Regions from separate parts of the Clostridium neonatale genome, predicted to be linked through region 2. Evidence: riboswitches for the same ligand, from Rfam matches in the RefSeq annotation. Region 2 holds a riboswitch; each other region holds the start of a gene.
What was found. Region 2 has a riboswitch for cobalamin ahead of CNEONATNEC86_RS04905 (ABC transporter substrate-binding protein). Riboswitches for the same ligand answer to the same signal wherever they lie in the genome.
Positions count from the first base shown of each region.

Region 1: it holds a riboswitch for cobalamin, as region 2 does, so the genes downstream of both, CNEONATNEC86_RS14235 (ABC transporter substrate-binding protein) here and CNEONATNEC86_RS04905 (ABC transporter substrate-binding protein) in region 2, are expected to answer to the same signal.
Region 3: it holds a riboswitch for cobalamin, as region 2 does, so the genes downstream of both, CNEONATNEC86_RS11475 (energy-coupling factor ABC transporter permease) here and CNEONATNEC86_RS04905 (ABC transporter substrate-binding protein) in region 2, are expected to answer to the same signal.

Region 1 covers NZ_UICR01000002.1:577,782-589,160, forward strand. Annotated here, with positions in the region: gene CNEONATNEC86_RS14225 (extracellular solute-binding protein) at 1-192, opposite strand, end outside; gene CNEONATNEC86_RS14230 (YdcF family protein) at 1,179-1,949, opposite strand; gene CNEONATNEC86_RS21325 (hypothetical protein) at 2,262-2,402, opposite strand; cobalamin riboswitch at 3,090-3,296, shown strand; gene CNEONATNEC86_RS14235 (ABC transporter substrate-binding protein) at 3,410-4,423, shown strand; gene CNEONATNEC86_RS14240 (FecCD family ABC transporter permease) at 4,410-5,477, shown strand; gene CNEONATNEC86_RS14245 (ABC transporter ATP-binding protein) at 5,477-6,232, shown strand; gene CNEONATNEC86_RS14250 (MATE family efflux transporter) at 6,627-7,952, opposite strand; gene CNEONATNEC86_RS14255 (MalY/PatB family protein) at 7,996-9,153, opposite strand; gene CNEONATNEC86_RS14260 (DUF3737 family protein) at 9,185-10,024, opposite strand; gene CNEONATNEC86_RS14265 (carboxymuconolactone decarboxylase family protein) at 10,142-10,468, opposite strand; gene CNEONATNEC86_RS14270 (cupin domain-containing protein) at 10,522-10,932, opposite strand; gene CNEONATNEC86_RS14275 (MerR family transcriptional regulator) at 11,228-11,379, shown strand, end outside.
Region 2 covers NZ_UICR01000001.1:1,074,117-1,085,495, forward strand. Annotated here, with positions in the region: gene CNEONATNEC86_RS04865 (BlaI/MecI/CopY family transcriptional regulator) at 5-373, shown strand; gene CNEONATNEC86_RS04870 (M56 family metallopeptidase) at 378-2,678, shown strand; gene CNEONATNEC86_RS22000 (protease inhibitor I42 family protein) at 2,708-3,010, shown strand; gene CNEONATNEC86_RS04880 (hypothetical protein) at 3,456-3,629, shown strand; gene CNEONATNEC86_RS04885 (serine hydrolase domain-containing protein) at 3,812-4,858, opposite strand; gene CNEONATNEC86_RS04890 (GNAT family N-acetyltransferase) at 5,543-6,049, shown strand; gene CNEONATNEC86_RS04895 (OPT family oligopeptide transporter) at 6,423-8,345, shown strand; gene CNEONATNEC86_RS04900 (hypothetical protein) at 8,338-8,679, shown strand; cobalamin riboswitch at 8,880-9,086, shown strand; gene CNEONATNEC86_RS04905 (ABC transporter substrate-binding protein) at 9,122-10,066, shown strand; gene CNEONATNEC86_RS04910 (FecCD family ABC transporter permease) at 10,082-11,131, shown strand; gene CNEONATNEC86_RS04915 (ABC transporter ATP-binding protein) at 11,133-11,379, shown strand, end outside.
Region 3 covers NZ_UICR01000001.1:2,517,968-2,529,346, reverse strand. Annotated here, with positions in the region: partial or broken gene CNEONATNEC86_RS11500 (IS110 family RNA-guided transposase) at 1-189, opposite strand, end outside; gene CNEONATNEC86_RS11495 (IS4 family transposase) at 301-1,569, shown strand; gene CNEONATNEC86_RS11490 (hypothetical protein) at 2,682-3,143, shown strand; gene CNEONATNEC86_RS11485 (MATE family efflux transporter) at 3,295-4,662, shown strand; gene CNEONATNEC86_RS11480 (redoxin family protein) at 4,867-6,147, shown strand; cobalamin riboswitch at 6,265-6,517, shown strand; gene CNEONATNEC86_RS11475 (energy-coupling factor ABC transporter permease) at 6,710-7,417, shown strand; gene CNEONATNEC86_RS11470 (energy-coupling factor ABC transporter substrate-binding protein) at 7,410-7,715, shown strand; gene cbiQ (cobalt ECF transporter T component CbiQ) at 7,737-8,513, shown strand; gene CNEONATNEC86_RS11460 (energy-coupling factor ABC transporter ATP-binding protein) at 8,510-9,364, shown strand; gene CNEONATNEC86_RS11455 (hypothetical protein) at 9,423-9,575, shown strand; gene CNEONATNEC86_RS11450 (L-lactate dehydrogenase) at 9,860-10,816, shown strand; gene CNEONATNEC86_RS11445 (sodium:solute symporter family protein) at 10,880-11,379, shown strand, end outside.

The sequences.
Region 1 (11,379 bases), on a different contig from region 2:
AAACCTTTTTACAGAAGCCTTAATTGCATCTGCTGCTGTTGCTGTTTGAATATGCCATAATGTCAATTTTGTCTTTCCAGATGCACTTGAACTTTGTGATGAATCACCACTTCCTCCACATCCAGCTAGTAGCGTTGAAGCCATAGCTACAAACATTAGAACTGATGCTATTTTTTTTAAATTTTTATTCATTATATTCCCCTCCATTAATTTATTTTATTATCATGCTTAAATGGTATCATCTATCCATAAGAAAAAATATTGAATAATTTATCTTTTATCTATAATTTTATATGTTTTTGTAAACATTTACTAAAACCATTGTACAAATATATAATCTCCTACTAAATAAGAAATCCCACAATAATATCTTATAAAATTAAATAATCAAAAATAGTAAACGAGCTGTCAATTCAATCCTTTATTATAGGATGCATTAACAACTCTTTTTTGTACATTTTATTAATTTTTGTCGTGTTCTCTATACAATATCAATACTAAAATATAAGCATTAATGGGGTGAGTTCATGAATAACTATGTCTTAATAACTGCAGCTTCTGAAGGAAAATAATTATTGTGATTTGTATTATCTTTCATTTATTTATGTTAAAAATAATTTAATATAAACTTAATTAAACAGTTAGTATATATAACTATTTTAGTGATATATATTTTACTATAATAAAACCGCAGATATACTTCACATTAGTGATTTATACACTTAAGTTTTTTACTTTATAAAATTCATATCTTTTTTCTTACATCTTATTAGGCATATCTAACAAAACTCATATCCAATGGATATGAGTTTTGTTAATTTAATTTATTAAGATAAAACACAGCCTTTGAAATTCAAATTATTATTAATAAATAATAACTTAAAAATTGAATTATTCTTAAATGTCAAAAATATAATTGCTGTTCTCAATTAACATTAGAAATTTATACTATATACTATTATTATATAAAATTTTAAGAATTGCTTCTGTTGCCCATCACTATCATTATCAAGAGTTTATATGCTCAATTTTATAGAAACAATTTTATTATTTTAACTGTTTGCTATAAATTGAGCATATTATTTCATAATTAAATCCTTATAATACTTCCACCACAAACTTGGATGACCTAATCAATATCCAATATCATTTTCTGAATTTAATACATGTAGCTGGTTTTAAGCTCTAACCAAATTCCTATATTCACCTTTTAAGTATTCAAAAGCATCTAACACATCTTTTGGTACCTCAACATGTGCAATATATCCTCTTCCATTTGGTCCATATCCACTTTCATTATCATTCAATCGTGGTATTTCACCCATAAGCAGTGAAATATATCTTTCAATATCCCACATTCCTAATATATTATTTTTCTCAAATGTCAACTTATCTTCTTTAACTATAACTTTAGTCTTATATGAAGCATAGTTTATTATATTAATATTGGAATCATACTTTCTAAATCCTGCTTCCATTCTATGCTGCATAGTTGCATCTTGAATAATAATGATATTTTTAGCCTCAATATTTTTCTCATTCAACAAACGCAATGCATATGTTACATTATTACCACAATTAGTAGATTCCCTTTCTATATAATAATCTTTTATATTATATTTTGAATTCATATACTGACCCATTATATCTGCTTCCATCTTATTTTCTGTCTCAATTTCCGGGCATTCTTCTTTTACTTTTTTTCTTAAACTTTCAGTAGTATGACCTTCTCCTCCAACAATCATAAGCTTTTTAGCTACGCCATTTAACATAGCTTTTCCAGCTACTTTACAGCCTTCTAGTATGCTTCCACCAAATAATATTAATGAATCAGCATGTTCTATATTATATTTCTTTATTAATTCTTCTCTAGTTAATTCTTGTACATCCCTTTTTCCACAAAAATCTGCTAATATATTGATCTTTTCTGCTACAACTTGTAGGCTCATGTATTTATCTCCCTTCTTGTATATATAATAATTTACATTGAATTCTATCACATTTCTACACCAGCCAAATGATTTCTTTCTGCTTCTTTTAATATTCCATTGCCATCATTATCTCTATCTATATAAATAAGAATATATCCTTTCTTCATTTCTCCTGTTGATATACTTACTGAATCAATATATCCCCATATGATTAAACTAACATTTTTAGCTAAAGATATTGTTGAAACAGAATATACATTTAATAAAACATGATCTGCAACCTTCTTTTCTGAAGATCGTAATGTATTATAATAAGATTTATTTCTATTCTTAATTTTTAGTTAATCTATTCAATTCATCTATAGCAGCTACAAGTTCAGATTCATACTCTTCATATAAATCTCCTTCATCTTCTCCAAGCTGTTCTTCATAAAATCTTATCAAAGACTGAAGTTCATCTATTCTACTCATATTATTCTCCTTTTGTTATATTTTAATTTTTTTATAATACTTTAAGCGTAATATCTATACCAATTTTTTACACAATCAATTTTATATTGTTGTATAAAACAAAACAGTAATAAATTAACCATAAAAAAAATTCCTATATTTTTTCATATAATATGTGAATCAATTATTTTTTCTCCACAATTTCGCCTATATGGAGTTAAAATAACCATTCTTATTTATATTTTAACTCTTAATTCGCATATAATATATATAAATATTATATTCTAGTTTATTAATTTCTCAGAATAAAAATCCGCGAAAAATATAGCTGATTTTTATTCTGTTCATTACTATTTCTCTAGAAATGATTTTTTTTATTTTTTCTACTCCACACCATGAAAAGGCTCAATAAATAAGCAAATTCTTAAGAATTTAAGCATATATGTTCTAATATTTATAACTTTATTTCTTCTAACAATTGTAAAATTTTATCTTTATAGATATGTTTCTTTTTATGATTTTAAAATGTTAACTACAGTATTTATTATCTATATAATACATACGTAGATTCATCTTCTTTGTATCTGTGAGCTCATCTGCAACCAAATCTTAATTTATTACTTTATCTAATCCTTTTTTATAAAAGAGCTATGTTTTTATAGACACAAATAATATTTTTATATATACTTAACTAGTTATTTAATATATTGATATAAAAATAATATTGGTTAAAATTATCAAACAAAAATTGATATTTTTATTAAAAAGGAAGTTAGGTGAAATTCCTACACAGTGCCGCTACTGTAATTAGGGAATGCTGATTCAAAATACACCATTGAACATAACCATGTTTGAGAAGGAGAATCAGTGTACTGATCTATAAGTCAGGAGACTTGCCATTATTATAATATCGATACTCTTCGGTAAAAGAGTGATATTAATAAAAATTAAATATCAAATGATGACTAAGAGTATCCTTCTATCTTTATATTGAAACAAATAAATATCAAATGATAAAAGGAGACAACATGAAAAAACAAAAAAAATTAATAACAATTCTATTAAGCATGATCATTTTATTAGGTCTTGTTTCTTGTGGTCTAAACAATAAAAACATACAAAACAATTCTTCAATCTCACAATCTGAGCTAAATACTGATTCACACTATCCTGTAACTATAACAACATATAACTATGCAAAGGAGCCTATTGAAATAACTTTTAATAAGGCACCTGAAAAAGTCGTAGCTATTTATCAAAATTCTATTGAAACAATGCTTGCATTAGGACTTGAAGATAAAATGGTTGCTGCTGCAGGTCTTGACCATGACGTAAAAGATGAATATAAGGATAGTTTCAGTAAAGTAAGTTATTTAGCAGAATTTACTCCTGATAAAGAAACTATAGTAATGGAAAAACCTGATTTTATATTAGGATGGTATTCTTTATTTGATGACAAAAGATTAGGTGATGTTGACTACTGGATTAACAATGGAACAAACACTTATATCTCATTAAATAGTGGAATATCTGAAGAAAGAACCATTCAAAATGAAATTACAGACATATTAAATATAGGTAAAATCTTCAATGTTGAAGATAAGGCTAAGGCTTTAGTAGATAATATTACTTCAAAAGTTGAAGAAGTTACTTCAAAAGTTGCAAATAAAGAAAAACAAACAGCTATGGTAATAGAATATTTTGATGATGATATCTATACTTATGGAGCTAAAACTTTAGCTGGAGATATGGTAACAAAATTAAAGGCAGAACTTTTAAATCCTGAAGGCGGAAATATAGGTGCTGAAGACTTAATAAATTTAAATCCTGATTGTATTTTTGTTTCTTATATGGACAGAGGAGATGAAAATGTTCCTATAGATGAAGTAAACAAAATACTTAATAACCCTGCTTTTTCAAGTCTTTCAGCAGTAAAAAATAAAAGAGTTTATGCAATACCATTAGGTGATATGTATTCCAGCGGTATAAGAACCATAGATGGTATAAACACTTTTGCTAATGGATTATATGGAAATGAATAAAAAACTTTTCAAAGATGTTCCTATATATTTAGGAACTTCTATTCTACTTTTAATCATACTTTTTTTATCAATATGTCTTTCTGTTACCATAGGATCTGTTGATATAAGTATGAAAGAAGTTTATGAAGTTATATTATATAAATTGTTTGGTATTGGTTCTTCATATAGTGGAACTGGTCCTATTTCTGATGTGGTCTGGCTTATAAGAATGCCAAGAATAGTGCTTGCTATTTCTGTAGGCGCTGGACTGTCTGTAGCTGGAATAGTTATGCAAGCGATAGTAAAAAATCCTCTTGCTGATCCTTATATACTAGGTGTATCATCAGGAGCATCTCTTGGTGCCACCCTTTCAGTAATTCTTGGATTTGGGAGTATCTTTGGAAGTAACTCAATTGGATTTATGGGCTTTATTGGCGCCTTTACAATATCTATTTTAGTTTTAGTGATATCAAATATTGGAGGACGAAGTAATTCTATAAAACTTCTTTTGGCAGGTATGGCACTAAGTTCAGTATGCAGCTCCTTTTCAAGCTTTTTAGTATATATATCTGATGATTCACAAAAATTAAAGACTATAACTTTTTGGTTAATGGGTAGCCTTGCTGGAGCAAAATGGGATGAAATAATCATCATACTTCCAATTATTATTTTAGGAACAATATTTTTTATAACTCAATATAGAACATTAAATTTAATGTTATTAGGTGATGAGGTATCAATTACTTTAGGCACAGATTTACATAGCTATAGAATCATATATCTAGTAATAACCTCTCTTATGATTGGCATATTGGTTTATGCTTCTGGTATGATAGGATTTGTGGGGCTTATTGTTCCACATCTAGTAAGAATAATTTTGGGAACTGATCATAGAAAGATAATACCAATAGCAGCTCTTTTAGGATCTATAATCTTAATATGGGCAGATGTGTTTTCAAGAGTAATAATAAAAGGAACTGAAATTCCTATTGGAATAGTTATATCAATAATCGGAGCACCATTATTTGTATGGCTTATGATTAAAAAGAATTATGGTTTTGGTGGTAATAAATAATGAATATAAAAACAGAAAATGTTAATGTAGTTTTAGAGGACAACAATATATTAAAAGACATAAATATAGAAGTTGATAATAAAGAAGTTGTAGGCATAATAGGGCCTAATGGAAGTGGAAAATCTACTCTTTTAAAATGTATATATAGAGTATTAAAGCCAAGTAATGGCATAGTAAAATTTGATTATGCTGATATAAAAAATATATCTGTAAAAGAAAGTTCAAAAAAATTAGCTGTGCTGTCACAGCATAATAACTATAACTTTGATTTTACTGTTAAAGAGATAGTTCTCATGGGACGCTCACCTCATAAAAAATTTATGGAAAGAGATAATAAAGAAGATTATGATATCGTAAATGATGCTTTAAAAAAAGTTGATATGATGAACTTTAAAGATAGAAACTTTCAGAGCTTATCTGGTGGAGAGCAGCAAAGAGTAATACTTGCAAGAGCTTTAGCCCAGCAGCCTAAATGCTTAATATTAGATGAACCTACAAATCATTTAGATATAAAATATCAGTTGCAGCTTATGAGAATAGTTAAAAGCTTAAATATAGAAGTGATTGCTGCCATTCATGATTTAAATATTGCTACTATGTATTGTGATAAAATATATGTTTTAAAAGACGGAAAAATAGTTCAGTATGGCACTCCAAAAGAAATTCTTACACCACAGCTTATAAAAAATGTCTATGAAGTAGATGCAAAGCTTATAGTAGATAAAGATATAGTTCATATCTCCTATTTAATATAGGAATATATTTTCCACGTCTTATTTTCAACTACTTCATAACAGAATTTTATGAAACTTTTTACGTATATTATAAATAATATAACATTAATTTTCTATTTGCATTAGTTAATTCTTTTTCAAAGAATTTAATCTTTCACAAATTTTGGGGTACAATAAGGCCCCACGAAGTTAGGCGGAATTATCTGAAAAATAATGTATTCCCATAATAAGCATACTAAGAAAATCTTATCTTCCTAAATTAGGCAGATAAGATTTTCTTCTACTGTTTTAAAATAATACGCTACCTTTGTACTATAATTACTTAAAAGCAACTATTTTATGTTGTAAATATATTTCTTCCATAAATAAAATTTTCTCTGGTATAAACTTAATAAATTAATCTTTTAAAATTCAATCAAATTACCTGAAAGTTCTTCCACGTACCACGCTTAAACCTGATAATGTATATAATGGCACGAAACATCCAGTCAATCCCCATAGCAATCCATACGCCAATAACTCCCATTTGAAAAATAACACCTAGAATATAAGCAAAGGATATTCTGAATATAAACAATGAACTTATTGATATAACCATAGTAAATCGTACATCCCCTGCCGCACGCAGCGCATTGGCAAGAGTAAATGAAGCTGGCCACAGAAAGATTGCACAACAATTATGAATCATAACAAGTATATAAGTCAGATGACGGACTTCTATAGGTAAAGAATAAAAATTTAAAATCCACTTAAGAAGCAGAATCTGGCCTAAACTGCTTAATATAGTTCCAATATAAGCACTCTTCATAAGTTTCTTTGTATAATTAGTAGCCTGTAAATAGTCACCTGCACCAACACATTGACCTACTACAGTAACTATAGCTAAGTTTATTGCATTTGCACACGTAATTGCAATCATAACTAAGCTGTTTGTAATTCCGTTTGCAGCAATCTGAGCTGTACCAAACATTGAAACAATACTAATTAAAAGAACCTTCCCCAGTTGAAAAATTCCGTTTTCTATGCCATTGGGAATGGCTATATTTAGGATTCTTCGAATCATTTCACCGTTCCAAGAAAAAATCTTAGAGAAAGAAATGAATACTTCATTTTTCTTATTGAAACACATATACAGCATAATGGCTGCTGCAACTGCACGAGCAATGATTGATGCAGTTGCAACACCTGCGACACCTGCATGTAATACAAAGATTCCAATTGCATTTCCAACCAAATTAATTAGATTCATAATAATAGAAACAATCATTGGCGTGCTGGAATTTCCCATGGAACGGAATAAAGCAGCACCGCAATCATAAATAGATAAAAACGGATATGACAATCCAGAAATAACAAAATAAGTTATAGCAGATGTCATAACATCAGCTTCAATATTCCCAAATAGAATACTTAGCATTGGTTTATGAAAAACAGCTACAAAAATTACAATTCCAACAGAAATAAGTGATGATATTCCAATTAACTGACTGGCAGCATTACACGCATTATCTCTATCTTTGTTTCCAATATATTGTGAAACAACTACAGCTCCTCCTGTAGTAAGTGCAGCCAGCAAATAAATTATTAACATATTTATCATATCCACCAGAGAAACACCTGAAACTGCCGCTTCACCAGTATAAGATAACATCATAGTGGAAACTATTCCAACAACTATAATCAGGATTTGATCCAAAAATATTGGAATAATCAATTTTCTAAGTGCCTTGTTTGAAAACATAAAAATACCTCTAACTAATATAAGAATCTATCTCATAATTTTTTCATTTCAAAACTTTTTCTAACCTTTCTAATCCTTCTCTAAGTAATGATCTAGAACATGCTATGTTTATTCTAATAAATCCTTCTCCTGCTTCACCATATGTTTGTCCATCATTGATTCTTAGGTCACCTTGTTCAAGTATTTTTTTACTGATCTCTTTTGAACTCATACCAAGACTTTTACAATCAATCCATATTAAATACGTAGCCTGAGGTACCACAACCTTTAATTTTGGAAGCCTTTCATTAATAAACGAAAGTAAATAATCTAGATTTCCTTTTAAATAATCCAATAATTGTTCTAACCATTCTTCTCCTTCATTATAAGCAGCAATTAATGCCTCAATTCCAAAAATATTAGGCTCTATTGCCTCATTTATATTTAGTGATCTATTTACTTTTTTTCTATACTCCTCATTAGCTACTATAATATTTGATATTTTTAGTCCAGCAATATTAAATGTTTTACTAGGTGCCGTACAAGTGATGGAATTCATTAAAAATTTTTCATTAATTGATGCAAATGGAATATGTTTATTTTCTTTATAAACCAAATCCCTATGAATTTCATCAACTAATACTAAAACATTATGTTTTAAACATATTTCACCTAATCGTTGAAGTTCATCTTTACTCCATACTCTTCCTCCAGGATTATGAGGATTGCATAAAATAAAAATTTTAACTCTTTCATCTGAAGCCTTCTTTTCAAAGTCCTCAAAATCAATTTCGTAAAACTCACCATTGTACTTTAGTTCATTTAATACTATGGTACATCTATTATTCGTTATGGACGTATTAAAATAATTATAGACCGGTGAATGAATTAGAACTTTATCCCCTGGTTCTGTAAATGCTTGTACAACTGCTGAAAGTGATGGAATTACACCTGTACTAGCTTCAATCCATTCCTTTTTTATTTCAAAATTATGTTTCCTATTCCACCATCTAACCTCAGCTTCATAATAGTCATCTGGAATATTAGTATATCCAAAGATTCCATGCTGCACTCTTTTTTCTAAAGCATTGATAATTGGATCAGCTGTTTTAAAATCCATATCAGCTATCCACATTGGTATAATATCTTTTTCCTGTGAGGTGTCCCACTTAACACTATTTGTATTTCTTCTATTAATAATAGTATTAAAATCATACTTCAAATTGATTACCTCCTTATAAATTATTATAATATCATACTGCTTTTCTTATAATTTGTATATTTTCAAAATCCAAATTGGGATCATCCAATATAATATCTTTAACATCTTCTACTTTTATGGTCCCGCTAAATGGATTCTTAATACTTTCAACTGTGTTTATGACTTCAGCTTGAACTGTTGAATATTCAAAGCTTAAATCTGTATCAACCATTTCACAATTTTCTAATATTAAATTTTCTGCATAACACAATGGCTGTGTTCCACTTATTTTGCAGTTAATAAGTCTTAGATTTTTAGAATACCATCCTAAATATTCTCCATTCAAAACAGAATCATATACTGTAATATCTTCTGTATTCCAAAAAGTATCTTTTGAGTTGATTACACACTCTCTAAAAACACCTTTTTTCACGTGTTGAAATGAGTAATTTCCATCTAATTTAAAATTATTAACTTCAACATTAGAACTATGTAATAATAAATAATTACCTTTAAATTTAGAATCATTAATCTTAACATTTTTACAGTCCCATAGTGTTTCCTCTGTATTCATAATAGTTTTATTAATTGTAATATTTTGAGCATCTCTAAAAATCTTAGGTGCATCAACTTTGCAGTTATTCATTATTATATCACTTGTATACCAAATGGCTGCACGACTATCTTCTGTAAAATAGCTGTCATAAACTTCTACATCTTTATTATGCCACATTGGATACTTACCCCAAAATTTACAATTATATATTCTTATATTTTCACTCTCTTTAATTGGAGATTCGCCTTCTAAAAATACACTGTCCTTTATTTCTGTATTAAAAGATTTAAATAGTGAACGTTCTCCTTCAAAAGTTCCTTTTTCTATTAATTTCATAACGTCAATTCCTTTTCATCTTTATTATTTTTTTAAATTCATTAATTTATATTTCTTCCATATATCAATATACCATCTGACCATATTACCCGATCAGATGGTTATTAAAATCGTAAATCAGTTATTTTCAGAGTAAACTTCTTTTGCCAAACTAAACGCTGCCCATGCATTTGGCCATCCCACATAAAATGCCAGATGAGTAATTATTTCATACATTTCTTCGGCTGTTACTCCATTATTCTTTGCATTAATTATATGGTATTTTAAAGAATTATCAAAAATACCTTTTGTCATTAATGCTGTAACTGTAATCACGCTTCGATCTCTAAGTGATAACTTATCCTCTCTTGACCATACTTCCCCAAAAAGAACATCATCATTAAGTTCTGCAAATTTGGGTGCAAATGTTCCAAGAGCATCTCTTCCTGCTGTCTGCTTTTTCATATATATTCCTCCACTCTATAAATAATATTTTTCATACTTATGACATTGTAATATTATCTTAGTTTTGCATATTCTTCATTTGTTACCGGTTCACACCATTCATTGGAAGCACCTTCTTTAGGAACAGATAATGCTAAATGTGCAAAAGCTTCATCTGCTACTGCACCATGCCAATGTTTAATTTCTGGTGCTATATATACTACATCTCCGCTTTTTAAAAGTTGTGGCTTTTTTCCCATTTCTTGATACCATCCATGGCCACCAACACAAATTAATATTTGACCACTACCATGATGAATATGCCAATTATTTCTACATCCTGGTTCAAATGTTACATTGCATATTCCAACTTCTTTATCATTTAAAGAGCTTAAATAACTTTTACCGATGAAATATTCTGCATATGCTGTATTTTCTTCACCAAGTAAAAAATCTGATACTTTTTCTAATTCTTTTCTATCCATTATTCTCTTCTCCTCTTTTATCTATATTATTTTATTTCTTTTATCTATATGCTTTTTCATAGATTTTCACGCAATCTTCATGTGATAATGGGCATGGATCACACATAAATACCCCCCCATTGTTTCTCTTGCGTTCTTTGCCATCTTATCAAATTCATCTTTTTGTATACTCTTATTTGATCAAATACACTTTGAACTTGCATATACTGCTTTCATGTATTATGATAACTCTATACTAATACCTAAACCTAACTTTAGGTCAATACTTTTTTAAAAATTTTTTTGGAGGTGTTTTATGGCTTATTCCATTGGAGAAATTTCAGAAATGCTTAATATATCAATATCAACTCTGCGCTACTATGACAAGGAGGGACTTCTTCCTCTAGTTAACAGAACTTCTGGAAATATACGTATCTTTGATGATACAGATGTTGAATGCTTAAAAAT
Region 2 (11,379 bases):
ATATATGAAATTGGGAAAGATTTCAGAAGCGGAAATGGAAATAATGAAAATTATCTGGAAGAAAAATGAGCAGGTTACAACAGGGGGGATTTTAGAAGAATTGCCGAAAGATAATTCATGGAAAACTACAACAGTAATGACTCTTATATCAAGGTTGGTGGAAAAAGGAATATTAAGTATGACTAAAGTGGGAAAATTAAATCATTACTCTGCTAAAATCACTGAAGATGAATACAAGGCAATTCAAGCCGATAATTTCTTAGAAGATATGCATAATGGTTCTGTTAAAAATTTTATAGCCACATTATTTAATAATAAGAAAATAAGCAAAAATGATATAGCTGAATTAAAAAAATGGCTTAAGGAGGTATAGAAATATGGGGAGTTTAACCCCGATTCTACAAATGTCTGTAACAGGAAGCTTTTTATTTATAATTACTTGTATATTTAAGCCATTTACAAATAAAAACTTTAGTGCAACTTGGAATTATTATATGTTAGTTCTGACACTTTTAGTTTTTATTATACCTATAGGAACTTTTGTTAAATTACCATCAGTAACAATTTACAATAATTACCTGCCTGCCCAAAGTGAAAGTAAGATATTACACATTAATAAAATGAATTCATCACAAGAACATAATGGAATAATTAGTAATCAAGTTCCGAATAATAAAGACAAGCAATTAAAATCTACAAGTGAACAACAATGTGATTTGGAAAAATCAAAAATAATGTTTGAGATTTTTAATAAAGAAATATTATTTTATGTATGGATGTTAGGTGCAATAATATTTACAGCTAAAGAAATATATGTGTATATGTCTTTTTCTAAAAAGCTTAAAAATATAAGTCATTTAATTCAAGATGAATCTATAATTACTTCTTTAGAAATATGTAAGAAAAAATTGAATATAAATAGAAAAATAATTTTGAAAGAATGTTCATTTATAAGAAGTCCAATGATTACAGGTATATTTGCTCCTGTAATTATAATTCCTAAAATGAATCAATATTTGGACAAGCTTGAAATAGTACTTACACATGAATTAATTCACTATAAACGTAAAGACTTATGGATAAAAATAATGCCACTTATTGCAAATGTAATCAACTGGCTTAACCCTGTTGTATATATTCTTAGAAATAAGATAAATATAATTTGCGAATTGTCTTTAGATGAACAAATTATTAAAAATATGGATAAAGTAAAAAGAAAATATTATGGAGAAATTATATTAGAACAAATAGAATATTCGCAAAATAAATCATTATCATTAGGGGCATCAGTTTGCAAAAGTAGAAGGGAGCTTGAAAAAAGATTGAAAAATATAATATTTTTTAAAAAATCACGTAAGTTAATTGTTGGCATTTCACTTATAGCTGTTGTTATGTTTACATCTACAAGTCTATTGGCAGCGAAATCTGTATTTGCTGAAGGCAATAATACTTTAGCAACTAATAAAACAACGGAATTTGCCGTTTTTGTATCAAAGGATGGATTATATATGTCAGAACTAAAGGGAAGCAATCCAATTCTTCTTGATAAAAGCGATAATATTAATTTGCCTATAATATCTCGAAATGGTAAATATATAGCTTATACCAAGGAAGACAATTTATATGTTTGCAATATTAAGACTAAAGAAATAATAGAAGTATCAAAAAATGTAGAGTCATATAATTGGAACAGTTCAGAAAAGTTGATTTATTCTGTTAAGAATTCTGGAATATTAAAGTATGATATTAATTTAAAAAATTCAACAAGTATTATAAATAATAAGTATAACTACTACAATATTAATTGTGATAGTAAGAATAAGATATATGCCAATAAACAGCTAGAATATACTGAAGGAAATGATCAGTATATTAAATCAATAGGAATAATTGTTTATGATTTAGATACTAAAGAAGAAAAGGTTATTTTAGAAAGTAAAAAGGGGAATGATAAAGATATTGGAGAAGAAGCAAAAATGTCTGACTTGTTGGAATCAATAGGATCAACACCTAATATTTCGAAAATTTCAAATGATGATAGGTATTTATATATATGGAACAAACCTAATGCTGCTTCAATGTCTGCTGATATGACAGAATTTACAGTATATGATATTTTAAATAATAAGTTTATAGAAAATGATAATATGATTGCTTTGGCATATAAAGATAATATTTCACAAAATCCAGTGAATAGTAACTATGTTGCAGTTAATAATGGTGAATATAGAGAGATGTATTATAATAAAACATTGGGAGTTTTCGATGTGAAAAATAACACATTTACAAGTTTAATTCCAAAAGACCAAGTATCAATGACACCTGACTATTCTAGCGATGGAAAAAATATAATGTATTCTGGAAGTAACACTTTAAAAGATGATGAAACGGAAAGTTTAAAAAATTGGGAAAGTCAACCACACTATATATATGCAGTAAATGTTGATACAAAGAAAGTAAGTCAAATTACAAATAGCAAATCATTTGATTTTATGCCTAAATATTTATCAAACAATGAAGTGCTGTTTGTAAGAAAAGATGGAGATTTATTTAGTTTATGGAAGACAAAAGATGGGTTAGAAACTAAGCTTGCTGATTCATTAAATTTTAGTTCTACAGAGTACTATGGTTATTATGCACCTGAGAATGTCATAGATGTATTTAGAGGAGAAAAATAAAATTTATAAAATAGCTAACCGAAATAAATATAAGTCTTGAAGGAAACCCAATAGCAAGCTGTGGCTGGGAATATAGCACTAAGACAGATGGTATTATAAATGAAGATTATGATGAGTATATTACCAATAATAATGGATTATATGGTTCTGGAGGAATATACACTTGGAAGTTCTTGGCTTTAAAAGAAGGTACAACTGAAATTACTTTTAGATATAGTCAGCCTTGGGAGAAAGAAAAAGTATATGAAATAAAGACTTATATCTGTACAGTTGATAAAGAACTAAATATTTTTATAAAAGAAAAATATTTAGTTATCTTACTTTATATATAGAATATAATTATTGTTGTTTCTTAACAAATAAAGATAAAAGTGCTATAATAATTAATAGAAAGAGATATCTAATAATTATCATCTGAGGACTTTAATATATACATTTTTTTAATCATAAAAAGTATTGCCTATGTTAATATGATGTATTAAAAAGAGGTGTTTAACAAAAATAGAGTTATAGTATAGTGCAAAGAATTAGTTTAAATAGATGCAAATAATATCCAGGAGGCGAAAAAAATATTTAAAGAAAATATATTAGATATAATATCGAAAGCTATGGAAATTATAAATGCATATATTTAGAATCGAAAGATATAATTATTGTATCAATATTAAACTTTGTTTTTACTATATAAATAGTATTATTTAATATAAGTAAAAATGAAATTTATGAAATTTTATTATTATATAAAATAGTATTAAATTAAAGAAGGAAGTAATCAGTATGAATAAAATGAATGCAGAAATAGATATTAAAAATGAAAATGAAATTTTAAGAGTTTATGAACATAATTTACAAAATGCAAAAAGTGATTCAGAAAGAAGTAAGATAAATAGCTATATAGATAGAGCAAAAAAGGAAATAAGCAATCGTAAAGCAGCAGCAGGATTGAACTAGAAAAATGAATTATAGATATATAAATGATTATTTTTACAAGAATATTAACATATTATACTAAAGACTTTTTATTTGATTAAGTATACTATAATGTAAGATTTTTTAATAATTATAAAAAACTACTATTAATCTCTGATTGATAGTAGTTTTTTTGTTTTATATTATTTACATTAATATAAATCTTAATTTTTTATAAATGGAATAATATGGTTTTTTATAAGTTCCCATCTATCATTTGTTTGCGGAATTATTTCACATGAAATTGCTACTACCAAATCTTTTTCTGGTATACAACAAATCATATTACCTCCATCTCCTATAGCTGAATATGAAAAAACGTCATCTTTTTGAAGCCACCATAAATAGCCATATTTATAGGACATAAAATCATTTTCTCCTTCATGCATAGTCGTTGATTCTTTAATCCAATTTTTAGAGAGTATTTGTTTATCATTCCAAATACCGTTATTTAAATATAGGAGGCCCAATTTAGCCATATCCCTAGTTGTTAGGTTAAGTCCCCACCCACCTGTAGAATTACCATTAGGATCATGAGGCCATCCCTTTAATTTTTTGCCAAACAAATATTCATAGTCAAATTTATCTACTTTGTAATCTGAAATTGGTTTAATTCCGATTGGTTTAAATAGGTATTCATTTGCAAAATCTCGTGCACACTTTCCTGTAGAACGTGTAATTATAGCTGAAATTAGATGTGCTCCTGCTGTTGAATATTTAAACTTGCCAATCTCACCATCTTCTCCTAGGGAATCAAGAGTATATTTTACCCAATCGGCTTGAGTACATAGCTTGTCTAATGGTTCTTTCCAATCCTCAAATGGGTATGGAGTAGTCATGGTAAGAAGGTTATGGAGCGTAACTTTATTTTTTTGTTCATCATGTGATGAAAATGTGTATTCTGGAAAGAAATCAAGTACTCGTTCTTCAATACTTTTGATATATTTTTTATCTATAGCAATACCAATTAAGGCGTTTAAAATGCTTTTAGTTATAGATGCTACATGAAATTTATCATTAATTCTATATCCATTATAATATCTCTCCAGAACAATATTTCCTTTATGCACAATAATAATTCCATTTATATTGTTATATTGTGAACGTATAATAGGATCAAGCTTTAAAAGCGTTTCTTCATTTATATCTACCTTAGAAGGAGGTACACTTTGCCATTGAGCCGCAGTATAATTACAATTTGAATTTTTCATTTTATCAAATCCCTTTCTATTAATACAATAATTGTTCCGGAACATTGCAGAATGATAACATTCCACTACAATGAAGAATAATATGATTTAAAATTTTTTTCAATGAGTATTTAAAAAAATATGAAATATAAGAAAAATTAAAGAGATTTTAAAAAAATTTTAGATAAAGTATTCATATTTTAAATACTTTATTGCATTAAAGTTTATATCAGAATTTGTTATACAAAGAAGCTAAAGACGAAGTTGGCATGTATATAAATTATTTATCGGAAATTGTGATTTCATCTTTCAGTTTAATATAATAAATAATTATATTAATAGACAAATATAAAATATTCTAATTATCACAGATTATAATGCAAATATAACTTGAAATCGTACAGCTATAATATAGATAATATTTTAAATAGAATTTGAAAGCTTCATTATAAAATATTGATAATTAGTTATGTAATAAAAATCCTTTTAATAACTTTAAAAGGAAATTAAAGGCTAAAAATGGAAAATATAACTTGTATAGAAAAAGAGTAAAAAGTTGAGAGAAACATTTAAAAAATAAGCCAAACTCAAATAATAAACAATATAGATTTTTACTTATTGCCATATTGATAGTAATATGTATGTAAGGCCGGTCCAGTAATAATATATTCGTAAAGAGAATAGATAGATTAAGGAGTGTAACTAGTGGAAACGATTAGTATTCAGCTAAGTCAGGAAGTATATAAATCTGATGCAGAAAAAATGGCTTATTGGCTTAGCGATAAAGAAATAGCAAGTAACTTAAATGAAGGTGTAAATGCTAAAGAGAATCTAATTAATGTTATAAACAGAATAGATATGCCTATACTAACTCATTTATTTAATAATAATTGCAGTTTTTTTACTATTAAAGCCACATATGAAACAATCGGTTTTTTAAGATTAATCCCTAAAAATGGGGATATTGAAATAGTAATCGCAGTTGGAGAAAAGGAGTTATGGGGAAAAGGTATAGGTCACGATGCTGTAATTGAAGCCTTAAAAAAAGCGTTTTTTGATATGAGAACAAATAAGGTTATTGCAAAAATCAAAAAAACAAATGATAGATCAAGAAATTTATTTAAAGGAATAGGATTTATGGAAGCTAAAGAATTGGATAGAGAAATCGAATATCAAATAACTAAAGAAATGTTTTTCAAAATTGCTTCCTAGTTGTATTATTTATATTAATGAATCTTTTTAAATATTACGTCTAAAGATTAATAGAATTATTCAAGTATAGTAAATTATTAAATATATTATAATTTAAGATTGATGATTTTAAAGAACATTTTTTCTATAAATATGAACCCCACAAAAATCTAAATATAAGATTTTTGTGGGGTTCTTTAATTTCCATATTATTTATCATGCAAAATTTTTATACAATGTTTCTTTAAGCGTCATAAGGCTGAAAAGGTACTATTTTTTGATTGTGAAGATTTATATTTATTTTATAAAAAATAGAAGGTTAAATTATTTTAAATAATAAAATGGATATACTAAATATAATTGGATTAATAAAACAAAAGAAGGAGAATATTTTATGAACAACAAATTACCTAAAGAAGCTTATGGCGGAGTAGATGGAAAAGAATATGTTCCATATTTATCTGGAAAATCAAATAAAGGATCAAATTTAGCAGTAATGATAATAGGAATAATATTAGCAGCTCTATTTGCAGCATCTACTGCTTATTCAGGCATGAAATCTGGATTAACTGTTGCAGCAGGAATACCTGGTGCTATAATAGGTTCAATGTTTATAAAGGCATTTGCAAGCAGCAAAGGAGTTGCAGGAAAAAACATAATACAAGGAATGTCAAGTGGTGGAGAATCTATAGCAAGTGGTATGATTTTTGTGTTACCTGCAATCATATTAATAGGAAGGAATATTACTTTTTTAGAAGGAGTAAGCGTAGGGATTGGTGGAGCTTTATTTGGTATAGGCTGTCTATCATTAGTTTATAACTACTTAATAGTTGAAGAGCATGGAAAGCTTATGTATCCAGAATCAATGGCAATTTCTGAAACTCTTGTTGCATCAGAAGGTGGCGGAGATGCTATAAAATTTATGGGAATTGGTTTTGTAATAAGTGGTATTATAAATATTTTAACAGGATCATTTTTAAATGTAATTAATAATACTATTAATTTTATAGGAAGTAAGTTTTATAAGTGGAAGTTTTCTACTGAAGTAAATCCATTATTATTAGGTATAGGATTTATTGTAGGATTAGAAGTATCTTTATATATGTTTGCAGGTTCAGTTTTAGCTAACTTTGGTATTGCTCCATTGATAGGTTATTTCACTGATTTGGCAGATCGTAATATGCAGACATGGAATGATGCTACAATATTACTTCATCAAATGGATGTAAATGCAATATCATCAAGTTATGTTAAGTATATAGGAGCAGGAATGATGCTTTGTGGAGGTATAATAGGAGCTATTAAGCTTATACCTACTATATTTATTTCTTTGAAAGAAACATTCAAAGCAAAATCAGGAAGTGATAAAAACTCGGGAAAGAGTTCAGGTGAAATCATGGTACTTTTAGGAGGAATTATAATAGCATTTATAGCAGCATTTATAGTTTCTCAAAGTATTACAATGGCTATAATAGCCGTGATTGTTTCATTAATTTTATCCTTATTATTTGTAATTGTTGCTGGACGTTTAACTGGTACAATAGGAACATCAAATCTTCCTGTATCAGGTATGACAATAGCTTCATTAGTTATATTAACATTAGTATTTGTTATAATGGGATGGACTACTAAAGCTGATAATAAATCATTACTTTTATTTGCTGCATTTATGGTTGTAGCAATATCAGTAGCCGGTGGATATAGTCAATCCCAAAAAGTGACATATGTAATAGGTGGAAGTAAAAAAGAAATGCAAAATTCCTTTGCAATAGCAAGTATAATAGGTGTTATAGTTGTTACAGGAACAATAATGGTACTTTCAGGACAATTAGCGGTTACAGGAGTAAATGCACAATTTGCATTGCCTCAAGCCAATTTAATGTCTACATTAACTTCAGGTATAATGTCAGGTGATTTACCTTGGCCTATGATTATAGTAGGTGTTGTTATGGCATTATTTTTATTCTTATTGGATTTACCAATAATGACTATTGCTATAGGATTTTATTTACCTATATCAACAACTTCTATAATATTAGTAGGAGCCTTAATAAGGGTATTTGTTGAAAAAATGAGTAAAAGTGAAAAGGAAAAAGAAATTAGGGTATCAAATGGAATAAGTTTATCATCAGGGCTTGTTGCAGGTGGATCTATAATAGGATTGTTAGGAATTGTATTACAAGTAATTGGGATTATAACACCTAAAACTCCATTAGGATTTGCTGATAGTAATATGATGGCTATACTTTTATTAGTAATTTTAGTTGTAGCTACTACAATACCAATCATGTTATCTAAGGTGAACAACAATGAATAATGATGAAGTTTTAAACTTAAAATTTAAAATATGTGACTATATTAAATATGAAGTAGATAAAAACAGGCGAGTTACTGTACTTGAAAAGCAAGATCATAAAATACAGAAGTTTTTTAGAAGGTTAAGATTTAAAATTCCTATGTATAAAAAGATAATGTTAGATGAATATAGCAGTGAAGTATTTATGCAGATTGATGGGATCAAAACTGTTAAAGAAATAGGTGAGATTTTAGAAGGCAGATTTGGTGAAAAAATATATCCGCTTTATGAAAGATTATTTATTTTTCTAAATCATATATACATTAATTGTAAGTATATTGAAGAAGTAGAGTGAGAAATAGTTTATTGAAAACCGCACATTTTATAGTGATGTGTGTTTTTTGAAAAGAATATAAGAATTTAAAAATATATATTCTTTTAACGTGCTTTATTTTATAAGATACTGATAATACAGCAGCTATATGAATTTCATATTTATGTTTCAAAGTTAATAAAATTATTTATCCTTGAAATATATTAAAGAGGTATATATAATAAATTGCGTATTAGTATGGTGCTTCTATATTAACATAAGGTTTAGAAGTTAAAAGGGAATATGGTGAGATTCCATAGCAGCCCCCACTACTGTGAGAGAGGATGAAAGCCAAAATTATATTTACCATTGAGCATTAAGCTTGAGAAGGAATTTGGTAAGTAATATGATTCTTAAGTCAGGAAACCTGCCATAACTTAAATCGTGTTCTTCTTTGGGCGGGAGAAAACAAGAAGGAGATAAAATGAATAAACTATTAAAAAAAGTTTCGGTATTACTATTATTTGTTGTCATGTCTATAGGTTTAATGAGTTGTGGAAATAGCAATGTATCAGGTGGAAATAATGCAAAGGAATCAGCTCAATCAGAAAAGGTATCATATCCTGTTAAAATTAAAGATTCGTTTGGAAAAGAGCTAACACTTGAAAAAGAACCGAAGAAGATTATTTCTGTAGCTCCCAATATAACTGAAATTATATATAAACTTGGAGCAGAAGATAAATTAGTTGGAAGAACAGATTATTGTGATTATCCAGAGCAAGTAGAGAATGTAGAATCTATTGGAACGTTAAGAAAACCAGATATTGAAAAGATAATTGGATTAGAACCAGATTTAGTTATTGCTTCTACACATTTTGATGAAGAAAATACAGCTAAACTTGAAGCAGCAGGTATTAAAGTGATTGGTTTATATGAAGAAAATGATGTTACTGGTGTATATGGTATGATTGAGACATTAGGAACAGCATTAAATAAACAGCCAGAAGCAACTGAGACAGTAGAAGAAATGAAAGCTTCAATTGATAAAGTTACAAAAACTGTTTCTGAATTAGAAAAGCCGAGTGTATATTATGTTGTTGGATATGGAGAAAGTGGAGACTTCTCAGCACCAGAAAATACATTTGTAGGTCAGCTTATAAAATTAGCTGGTGGAAATAATATAGTACCAGAATCAGATAGCTGGTCATTTTCATTAGAATCATTATTAGAATCAGACCCAGATATTATAGTCGTAAGAGCAGGTGAAAAAGAAAACTTTATGTCTACAGAAGGATATAAAGAATTAACTGCTGTTAAAGAAGGTAGAGTATATGAAATTGACAATAATCTATTAGATCGTCAAGGCTACCGTAATTCAGAAGGATTATTAAAATTAGCTGAAATATTCCATCCAGAAGCATTTAAATAATAGGAGGATAATAGAGTGGAAGCAAAGAAAAAAAAGTATTGTTTTTATGTTATTATATTGAGTATTTTTTTGTTCCTATGTATATTAGCCTCTGCGTCTGTTGGATCATCATCTATTACAATTGGCGATAGTTTTAAAGTTATACTTTCTAAAATTCCAATTATAAATAATTTGATAGATACAGCAGATATAAAAGAAGTATATGAAGTTATTATTTGGAAGGTGCGCCTACCGAGGATATTGCAGGCTTCTCTTGTTGGAGGAGCCCTTGCAGTGGTGGGTTGCACCTTCCAAGCAATATTTAGAAATTCTCTAGCAGATCCTCATATACTTGGGATTTCATCAGGAGCATCCCTTGGAGCAACTTTGGCTATTTTATCAGGAATTACATTGAATTTTTTTGGTCTAGGAATAACTAGTATTTTTGCCTTTGTTGGTGCTATTTTATCAGTACTTTTAGTATATAAAATTGGTTGTTTAGGTGGACAATTTATGACTACAAATTTGTTATTAACAGGAACAGCTATAGGAACAATGCTGAGTGCATTAATATCTTTACTTATGATCTATAATAGGGAGCAATTAGAAAAAGTGTACTTATGGCAGCTTGGAAGTTTTAGTTCAGCTAATTGGAATAAGGTTATATTCTTAACGGTGATATCAGTAATTTGTGTTACTACTATATTTATGTTTGGCAGAGACTTAAATGTAATTTTGACTGGTGATGATATAGCAAGTAGCTTAGGAATAGATACAGTTAGATTAAAAAATATTTTGATATTAATATGTGCACTTTTAGTAGCATCCGGTGTATCTGTAAGTGGAACAATAGGATTTGTTGGATTGATAATTCCACATTGCATGAAATTACTTGTGGGATCAGATCATAGATTTTTAATTTTATTTTCTTATTTTGGTGGTGCTGGTTTTATGGTTATTTGTGATACTATTGCAAGAACAATAGCACAACCTACAGAAATACCAGTAGGGGTTATTACTGCAGTATTTGGAGCACCATATTTTATATATTTACTTTATCGTAATACAAAAAGTGGAAGGTTTTAAGATGTTGAAAATGAAAGATAAAACTTTATCAGTAAATAATTTATGCTGGAAGCCTGATAATGAAAATTATATATTAAATAATATTTCAGAAGATTTTCATGAAGGGGGATTTTATGGTATTCTGGGACCAAATGGATCAGGTAAGACTTCTTTTATACGTCATATTCTTAGATTTTTAGAGATAAAGGAAGGGAGTATTTGCTTAGATAATAGAAATATAAATAAATATTCTAGACAAGAAATAGCAA
Region 3 (11,379 bases), 1.4 Mb from region 2:
ATAGTCAGTTAATTTAAACCAATTATCAATTCCATAATTAGCTATTTTGATAGAATCTAATTTATCAGTTTTACCTTTCCTTAATCCTATAGCAGAATATTTTTTCATAATTAATGGATTTATTACGGCTACAAATATACCATGATTTTTAAGATAAGTAAGTAGTGGCAAATGGTATGCACCGGTCGCTCAATGTCGTCAACTTAAGAAAATATAGAAAATTTAATAAAAAACACTTGACAATAGGTAAAAAAATGCAGCCTCGCTATAGATATTAAATTTATAGCGAGGTTTGATTTTATGAAAAATATTAAATTACTATCACAAATTTTAAAACGAACAAATAAATTAATTGTTTCAGATGAATATAAGCAGTCATATAGTTTAGGAAATTCTTTTTCAAGGAAAAGAAAACTATCGTTTTCTAATGTAGTTTATTTAATTTGTTCTGTATTACGAAAGTCTATACCTTTAGAAATAGATAATTTTATTGAAAATCATACATGTTTAAACTTTCCTAATATATCAAAGCAAGCATTTTCTAAAGCAAGACAAAATATTTCACCTGAAGCCTTTAAAGAACTATGTAGATTATTTGTTGATTCTTTTTATAATTCAAAAAAGAAATTGAATAAATGGCATGGATTTAATATTCTTGCAGTTGATGGAACATCTATACAAGTTCCTGATACTATTGAATGTGGTAAATACTTTGGAGTAAGTAAAAATCAAAATAAAACTCAAACAGCAGTTGCGACGGCATCAGCCTTATATGATATATTAAATGATATTATAATTGATGCTTCAATAACTAAATTTAAAACTAGTGAAAGAGAATTAGCAAAACAACATCTAGATCAAATCAACAATGAAAAATTATCAAAAAACAGTATTGTAATATTTGATAGAGGATACCCTTCTTATGAGATGTTTGACTATTTAGATACTAAAAATATGCTTTTCTTAATGAGAGTACCATCATCATTTAAAACAGTACAAAATATTGATTCCAATGATTGTATTTTGGAATATAAAATAAAGAGAAAATACAGAAAATTGCGTGTTATAAAAATAGAGCTTTCAAACAACATTACAGAAATATTAGTCACTAATATTTTTGATGAAAACATTAAATATGATGAATTTAAAGAGTTGTATTTCCTTAGATGGGGAGTCGAAAGTAAATACAAAGAGTTAAAAAGTAGTATTCAGATAGAAGAATTTTCGGGAACAAAACCAATTTCTATAGAACAAGACTTTTTTGTTTCTATTTATTTATCAATGGTTGTAGCTCTTATAAAAGATGAGGCCGATGCTGCGATAGCAGATGAAATTAAAGATAAGAATTTAAAATCAATGTATCAAGCAAATCGAAATTTTATACTTGGGCAAGTTTTTAATAGAATTATTAATTTATTAGTTAATGCTAAATTAACAAGAAAAATTTTAGAAATAATATTAGAAAAATCTAAAAAAATTCGCTCACAAATACGTCCCAATCGTTCTCGTGAGCGAAAAAACAAACATCCAAGGAAAAAGCATCATCACAATAAAAAATCATGCATTTAAATTACAAATAATTGCATATTTCAAAATTCACTTTAACCAGTGGATTTATTTAGTGTACCATTTTTTAGAAGAAATTTAAATATATCATCTAAAAATAATTGTGATTTATATTTACAAATTACTTAAGTTGACGACATTGGCCGTACGGTTTCAACCTGCTTAATCGAATCTTTATAATAAGGGATGGCTGACAGTTTTAGCTACGGATGTTAAAACCCAATTCTAAAGTCGTCATACCAAATTACTCCCTTTATTATAAATTAAAATAAGTGCAGATGTTAAATCATATATTTATGATTTGTATCTACACTTATAGAGTACCAAACTTCTAAAGAGATAGGCTGTGCCCAAAACAATTTGCTCCAACAGCAAGTATTGGACAAATTGTTTTGGAACAGCCTATCTCTAAGAAGTTAAAAGCTTAAATTTCTTAATACAATACTACGCCTATTCATATATTGAATTTCTTTGTTTTACTCTAAAATCATAGATACAATGCCCATTTTAATTATAATTTATATTTTCAGGAATATTCCATATCTAAAATATAGTTTTAAATCAATTTCACCAATTTATGGAACTACTTAGAAAAGTCTCGTATACCCCAATAAATAAGCAAATTCGTAAGAACTTATATTTATAAAATTATACCTTTTGAGAAATGATAAAATATTAACTTTTTAAATCTTTAATGTGTATAAATAACTCTTCTTTAATTTAAAAATATATTTATAGCAATAATGTTGATACTGTAAATTTAGATGAAACAAAGAAATAAAGCTCTTATGTTGGCGGTGTCTTGCATTCAAAAAATGAGCTTTAGAATTCTTACGTGTAGACTTGTTCCACAATTGTTTGTCCAATTTTAGATTGGAGCAAACAGTTGTGGATACAAGTCTGCATGTTTGAATTCTTAGCTCATTTTTTGTAGCAAGCGAGCCACACATAAGAGCTTTATTTCGGTTATTTCTCTCTAAACCTAGTACGTCTTTTATTTATTGATTGAATAAAAATAATAATTTTTAGAACCAATTTATTATAAATAGAATAATATACTATGTAGAGTATTTACGGAGATTATTAATATATTATTGTAAAGCGGGTGCTTTAAAATGAAAAGTATATCCAATCAGATTATTACTAATATAAGGCGAGGATATTATAAGTATATTGGATCAGGATCTTGCAGAAAAGTGTATGATTTAGGTAATGGGTATGTAGTGAAGGTAGCGAAAAATAGGGCAGGCATAGCACAAAATAAAGCAGAATATACAATATCACTACATGATTATTCAAATTTATTTGCAAGAGTAATACAAGTTTCTAATGATTTTAAATTTTTAATAATGGAAAAAGCAGATAAGATAAATGATATCTCATACGTATGGGATTACTTTAATGTTTCAAATAAAAGAGAATTATTTAATATAGATGAGCTTCAAAAAATAAAAAAAGATTATAATTTAATCCTTGGAGATTTTGGAAAAAAAAGCAGTTGGGGAACCATAAATGGACGTCCGGTAATTATAGATTATGGTTTTACAATAAATGTAAGAAACAAATATTATAACTAATAAGTTTATGAATAAGCAGGGTAACCATATCCTGCTATAATACATAAATTAATTATACAACTATTAAGTAATATTTTTATTGAAAATAAAATTATTATCCTTATAATTTAAATGGTATGGAAAAATAAATAATTTAAACATAGGAGATAAAATGGACAAAAGAATAGATTTAACAGAGGGGAATATTACAGAAAAGCTAGTGAAGCTTGCATTACCTATAATGGGAACATCTTTTATACAAATGGCCTATAATATGATAGATATGATATGGGTGGGGAAAGAAGGAAGCAATGCAGTTGCAGCAGTTGGGACTGCAGGGTTTTATCCATGGCTTGCAATGGCTTTTATAATGATTTCGAAGGTTGGTGGAGAAATAAAAGTTGCACAAGCAGTAGGAAATAAAGATACTAAAAGAGCTAAATCGTATATTAAAGCAGCAATTGAGATAAATTTAATTTTAGCTTTAATATATTCAGTATTTCTATTAATATTTAATAGACAATTAATATATCTTTTTAATTTAGGAAATAATGATGTTATTTTAATGTCAAGGCAATATTTAATTATTGTGGCAATTGGAATGGTATTTTATTTCATAAATCCAGTTTTTACATCTATATTTAATGGACTTGGTAATAGTAAATCACCATTTAAAATCAATACCATAGGTTTAATGGCTAATATAATATTAGATCCATTATTAATATTTGGTGCTGGTCCTATACCTGCATTAGGAGTTATTGGTGCGGCCTTAGCAACTGTAGCTGCTCAAATTATAGTATCAATATGTTTTATATTTATGATAATAAGAAATAAAGATCATCTTTTTAATATTAAGTTATTTAGAAATATGGACTTTAAATACTATAATGTTTTGTATAAACTGGGGTTACCAGTAGCGGTACAAAGTGGTCTATTTACTTTATTTTCTATGGCAATGGGAGTAATAGTTGCAAGTTTTGGACCAGTAGCAGTTGCAGCACAAAAGGTAGGATCTCAAATAGAATCAATATCATGGATGAGTGCAGATGGGTTGGCAGTCGCATTATCAACATTTGTAGGTCAAAATTATGGCGCAAGAAAATATGATAGGATCAATAAAGGATGTAAATCTGGAATAATAACAGCATTAGTTTGGGGGATTTTTACTACTGTTATTTTGGTGGTGTTTAATAGACAAATATTTTCTATATTTATAAATGAACCAGATGCAATACAAAAAGGTTCAGACTATTTAAGAATACTTGGATATTCACAATTATTTATGTGTATAGAAATTATTGTTTGTGGTATTTTCAAAGGAATTGGAAGAACATATATACCATCTATAATAAGCATAATATTTACTGGAATTAGAATTCCAATGGCTTATGTACTTAGCAAACCTAATTTTTTAGGTATTGATGGAATATGGTGGAGCATAGCAATTTCAAGTATATTTAAGGGAATTTTATTATTAAGTATATTTAGTGTTCTTTATAAATTAAAGAAATTGTATAAAGAAATTAAAGAGAATTAAATTTTATGGAAAAGGTTTTGTAGATTAGTAATTGAGGCCCAGAGTAGATTTTTTCTCTTCTGGCTTTTTTTGTATAGGTAAAGTATAAAATTTTTGATGAGCTGACTAAAAAAGTGTAATAAAATCACATAATTATATATACTAATTTTAGTATAATGGTTTTATATTAAGTTTAATTTGTATTTTTAAGAAGGGAGCTTATTAATGTTTGATACACTAATAAATAGCAAAAATATAAGTTTTATATTTGTATTTTTTCAAGGAATACTTTCATTTTTATCACCGTGCATATTACCACTTATTCCAATATATATAAGTTATCTTGCGGGAAATTCAAAAAAAGTAAGTGGTGATGGAATTATTACTTATGAAAGAAGAGAGGTATTTTTAAATACAGTATTTTTTGTACTTGGAATTTCAACTGTATTTTTTATACTAGGATTATCCTTTACAACTCTTGGAAGGATACTTAATAGTTATAAAGTGATTATTAGTAGAATTTCAGGTATAATAATAATTTTTCTTGGTTTATTTCAATTAGGGTTATTTAATTTTGGATTTTTAAATAGGGAATTTAAAATTAAAGCTAAAATTAATTTTAATAATATGAATCCATCTGTAGCATACATTATGGGATTTACATTTAGCTTTGCATGGACACCGTGTGTTGGACCCGCATTATCTTCAATATTATTGCTTGCCTCTAGTGCAAAAACTACAATACTTGGAAATATGCTTGTTTTAGTTTATGCATTGGGATTTATAATACCATTTTTAATTTTGGGAATATTTACAACACAAGCACTTAATTTTATAAAGAAGAATAAAAAAATTGTTCAATATACCATAAAAGTTGGAGGAGTCATAATGGTTATAATGGGACTTATGACCTTTACTGGAGGTATAAATAATATAACTAAATATTTAAATAGCAATAATTCATACATTAATGAAGAAACAAAAGATAAAAAGATAGAAGATGAAAATAAAGCACAAAATGATTATAGTGATGAAAGTAAGAATGAGCATAATGGTAGTAATAATAAAGATCTTATGGAGGCAGTTGATTTTTCACTTACTGATCAATATGGAAATACTCATACCTTATCAGATTATAAGGGCAAAACAGTATTTTTAAATTTTTTTGCGACTTGGTGTGGTCCATGTAAAGTTGAGATGCCTCATATAGAGGAGTTATACAATGAACACAATTTAAATAATGATGATATTGTAATTATTGCTGTTTCAAATCCTGGTGGAAGAGAAAAAGATATGAATGGAGTAAAGCAGTTTTTAAAAGATGAAGGATATACGTTTCCAGTAGTTTTTGATGAAAGTGGAGAAGTTTTCTCAAAATATAATATAATGTCACTTCCAACCACATTTATGATAAATGAATATGGGAAGGTATATGGATATGTAAGTGGAGCATTAAGTAAAGATCAAATGGAAAGTATTATAAAGCAGACACAAGAAAATAAGTAATATTATATTATTAATAACCATAAAATAATATAAATAAATTAAATTTCAGTAAAATGTGTATCATATTTACAATATATAAGTTGACATATAAATCCTATAATGTTACACTTTACAATGATAATTTAATATTAAAAAGGTGCTTGGTGCAATTATTAATTGCAGGCCAAGAGAATAGGGAAATGGGTGAAAGTCCCATACGGTCCCGCCGCTGTAATGGAGGAGTAGAAGCCATAATTATTTCTAAAATGTAATCTGATTTTTATTATATTCTGAAATAATTATAAAATCACTGTATATTTTTAGTATATGGGAAGATGGAGTACTGCTAAGATACCTAAGTCAGAAGACCTGCCTTTTTAATAGGCTATTACACTATGTTACGGACGATGGCAAAGTGTCTAAAATTTATTTCCATTAATTTGGAGGTAGTTTTGTCACGTCTTTTTATAGTTTATTCATTTAGAATAAACTATAAAAGGACTTTTTTATTACTTAAATAAGGAGGATAAATATGTCAAATAAACAAAAAAGATTAACTGTAATTGGACTTACTCTTTTAATTATGTTCGGATTTAATAAAGGTGTAAATGCAATGCATATTATGGAAGGATATCTGCCTGCTAAATATTGTATAGTATGGGGTGTTTTATGTATTCCATTTTTAATCTATGGATTTATTTCAATTAAGAAGACGGCAGCAGAACATAGAAAAACACTACTTATTTTAGCTATGGTAGGGGCGTATGCATTCGTACTTTCTGCATTAAAGATTCCATCAGTTACAGGAAGTAGTTCACATCCAACTGGAACAGGACTTGGCGCAATGCTTTTTGGACCAAGTGCCATGAGTATTATAGGAATTATAGTATTACTATTTCAGGCAATTTTACTTGCACATGGAGGACTAACAACTCTAGGTGCAAATACATTTTCTATGGCAATTGCTGGGCCATTTCTTTCATACGGAATTTATAAATTATGTGAAAAATTAAAAATAAACAGAATGGTTGGAGTATTTTTAGGGGCATGTTTAGGTGATTTATTCACATATTGTGTAACATCTTTCCAACTTGGACTAGCCTATCCATCACAAGTAGGAGGAGTAGGAGCATCAGTTGTAAAATTCCTTGGAATTTTTGCAATTACACAAGTTCCACTTGCTATAATCGAAGGTATATTGACTGCTGTTGTAGTTATGATTCTTGAATCATATGCAAAGCAAGAGCTTACTGAAATAGGATTTTTAAAAGGAGGAGTTATAAATGAGTAGTAAAGTTAAGACATGTATAATTTTAATTCTTCTTTGTGTAATTATTGCAGTAGTTCCACTAGCATTTATAAAAGATTCAGAATTTGGTGGGTCAGATGATGAAGCGTCAAACGCAATAAGCAGTATACTTGAAGTTGATGAATACAAGCCTTGGTTTTCACCTATTTATGAGCCACCAGGTGGGGAAACAGAATCTTTATTATTCTGCCTTCAAGCAGCTATTGGTGCAGGAATCTTTGGGTTCGGACTTGGTACATTAATGGAAAGAGGAAGAAATAGAAAAGAAAAATCAAAATAACTTTTAAAGGGGAAATGAAAGATGATAATGATAGATAAACTTGCATATTCGTCCAAATTACGATATAAAAGTCCATGCTTGAAATCATTTGTTGCAGTAAGTACACTATTTATATGTGTAATAGCACGTTTACCTCTCATTTCATTATTAATCCTTTTATGTATGGGAAGTCTTACCGTATTTATTGGTAAGACTTCTTTAAAATATTATTTGAAATTAATGATTATTCCACTAGGATTTCTAATTTTAAGCACTATAGCTATAATTGTTAACATCTCTGATGAACCACTATCTTCAATTTCAATTGCACTATTTGGAAAATACATATCTATAACGACAGCATCTTTTTATTATGGTTGTAATTTAATTTTAGTTTCACTTGCAGCAGTGTCATGCTTATATTTCTTATCTTTATCAACTCCAGTGATTGATTTGTTATATGTGCTTAAAACAATACATTGCCCAGAGCTAATTATTGAATTATTACTATTAATTTATAGATTCATTTTTGTATTATTAGATATATCAAATTCTATTTATACTTCGCAAAAATGTAGATTAGGTAATAGAAATTTCAAAACATCATTAAAATCTGCAAGCAGTTTATGTGCAGTAATGTTTATTCGTGCATTAAAAAAATCTTCAATGTTATATGATTCAATGGAATCAAGATGTTATGACGGGCGAATAAATGTTTTAAAAAGATATGTAAAGGCAGAAAGAAAAGAAATTATTTTATCAATAATTTTTGAAGTAGCATTAATAATTATAGCAATTATTTGTTGGAGGTCTATATGAGTAATAGTATTTTAAAGGTTGCAAATTTAAGTTATGTGTATGAAGATGGAACAAAAGCACTAAAAAAAATAGATTTTAATATAAAAAAAGGCGAGAAAATAGCGTTTATAGGCGGAAATGGTTCAGGTAAATCTACCATGTTTTTATGCTTAAATGGTGTACTTAGACCTACGAATGGGAATATTTATTATGAAGATAAGCAAATAGAATATACAAGAAAAGGATTATTAGATTTGAGAAGTAAAGTCCAGATAGTTTTTCAAGATCCAGACAATCAGCTATTTTCAGCAAGCGTTTATGAAGAGATCTCGTTTGGAATTTTAAATTTGGGAATAGATGAAAAGGTAGTTGAAAGAAAAGTTAATGAAGTTATAAAGGAGCTGGAAATTGAACCTTTTGTAAATAAACCAACACATTTTTTAAGTGGAGGACAAAAAAAGAGAGTTTCTATTGCAGATATTCTTGTTATGGATCCAGAGGTCATAATATTAGATGAGCCAACATCTGCCTTAGATCCGAAATATACAAATGTTGTGAATAATCTTATTGATGAACTAACTGAAAAAGGTAAGACAGTTATTTTATCAACTCATGATGTAAATCAAGCATTAAAATGGGCTGATAGAATTTTTGTGTTTATGGATGGAGACATAGTAAAAGAAGGAAAACCGGAAGAAATATTTTTAGATGATGAAACATTAGATAAAGCAAATTTATTAGTACCATATACAATAAAATTATATAAAAATCTTTTGCGTAAAGGAATTTTAAATGAAAATTTAAAAGTACCTAAAACTATTGAAATTTTAGAAAAATATATAGAAGAAAGTTTTGAAAGCAAGAAGGGATAAAATATGCATTTAAAGCAAAGAAATGCAGTAACATATGCCATTTTAGCTGCTGTTTTGTATGGAACAATGGCACCTTTCTCATTATTATGTAAAAGCTCAGAAAGAACTAGGTGCAGCCAAAACAAGTGCATACTATGCTATAGCACCGTTTGTGGGAGCACTTATTTCAGTAATAGTTTTTAGAGGAGAATTCACTATGAATTTTTTCTAGGCCTAATAATCATGATTATTGGTACCTATCTTGCAGTATAAAAAAATATAGAGTTATATCAAATACATTTGATTTAGATCTATATTTTTATTTTAAAATTAATTATGAATTTAGCGCTGCCTCTTAATGCTATTTTTGAAAACATCTTAATTATGACAATTAATAAGTTCTTTTTAGTAGCGAAATAAAAGAATGAAAAAAAATATACTATTTTATTGAAAGAGTGTTAAAAATAAAATATAATTATTAATATATTTAATAATTATGAAGAAGGGATGAATTATATGTCGATAAAAACAAGAAAAGTAGCGATTATTGGTACAGGTAATGTAGGATCACATTGTGCATTTTCTTTAGCACTTCAAGGTGTATGTGATGAAATCATATTCATAGATAAAAATGAAGTGAAAGCAAATGCAGAAGCAGTAGATTTAAGTGATACAATTTCATATCTTCAACATTACGTTGAAAGTAGAAAAGGTACATTTGAAGACTGCTCTGATGCAGATATTGTAGTAGTAAGTCTTGGAGTGCCTCCAGCACCTAATAAAAGCAGACTTGATTTTTTAGAAGGTACACTTAAAGAAGTAGATACAATTATAGATCCAATATTAAATTCAGGGTTTGATGGTATATTTGTAGTAATATCTAATCCGGTTGATGTAGTAACACACTATATATATGAAAAAACAAACTTTCCTAAAAATAAGGTGTTTGGAACTGGAACAACATTAGATTCATCAAGACTTAGAAGAATACTTTCAAAGGAAACAGGAATTGATCCAAAATCAATACAAGCTTATTCAATGGGTGAACATGGCGATTCACAAATGGTTCCTTGGTCACATGTATACTTAGGTGGTAAACCATTATTAGATTTAATGAAAGAAAAGCCAGATACATTTGGTAAACTTAATTTAGATGATATAGCTAAGAGAGCAGCTTTGGCAGCTTATGAAATCATCGAAGGAAAAGGATGTACTGAATTTGGCATAGGTGTTGGCTTAACTGAAATAGTAAAAACAATTTTACACAATGAAAGAAAAATACTTCCAGCAACTACATTATTAGAAGGACAATATGGACAAACTGATGTATTTGCAAGTGTTCCAGTTGTTATGACTAAAGATGGAATCGAAGAAATTGTTGAAATTAATCTTACAGATGATGAACAAGAAAAGTTCAGTAATTCATGTGCAATAATTAAAGAATATATAGAAAAAGCAAAACATATAAAATAGTATTAAAAATTTGTAGGAAATAAATAAAAGGTTTTTATTTATGTAGGATAAGAAGGAGTAAATATGGATAATTCAAAAGCTTTAATACCATTGATTGTAGTTTTAGTTTATATAGCAATATTAATGGTGATTAGTATAGTAGTTTCAAGAAAGCAAAAGAAAGATGGGGAAGCATTTCTTCTTTATAAAGGAAAAAATAATGCATTCATTACAGCAGTTACAGTAGCTGGACTAGCTATTGGAGGAGCATCAACTATTGGTATTGCCGAAAATGCTGTTAGTGATGGAATGAGCGCTGGATGGTACAATATTGCATGGGCATCTGGAGCTGTAATGGCAGCTTTCTTCATAATTAACAAGTTTAGAAAGACAGGATATAACACAATTGCAAAAATGCTTAATGATATATATGATAAAAAAGCTATATTTATAGTTATAGTAGCACAAGTTATTATGCAGTGCGCAATCATATCATTACAATATAAGGCTGGAGGAGCAATACTTGCAAGCCTTCTTCCAAATATTTTTGATTCACAAAATGGAACATTCTTTAGCTTTATAAT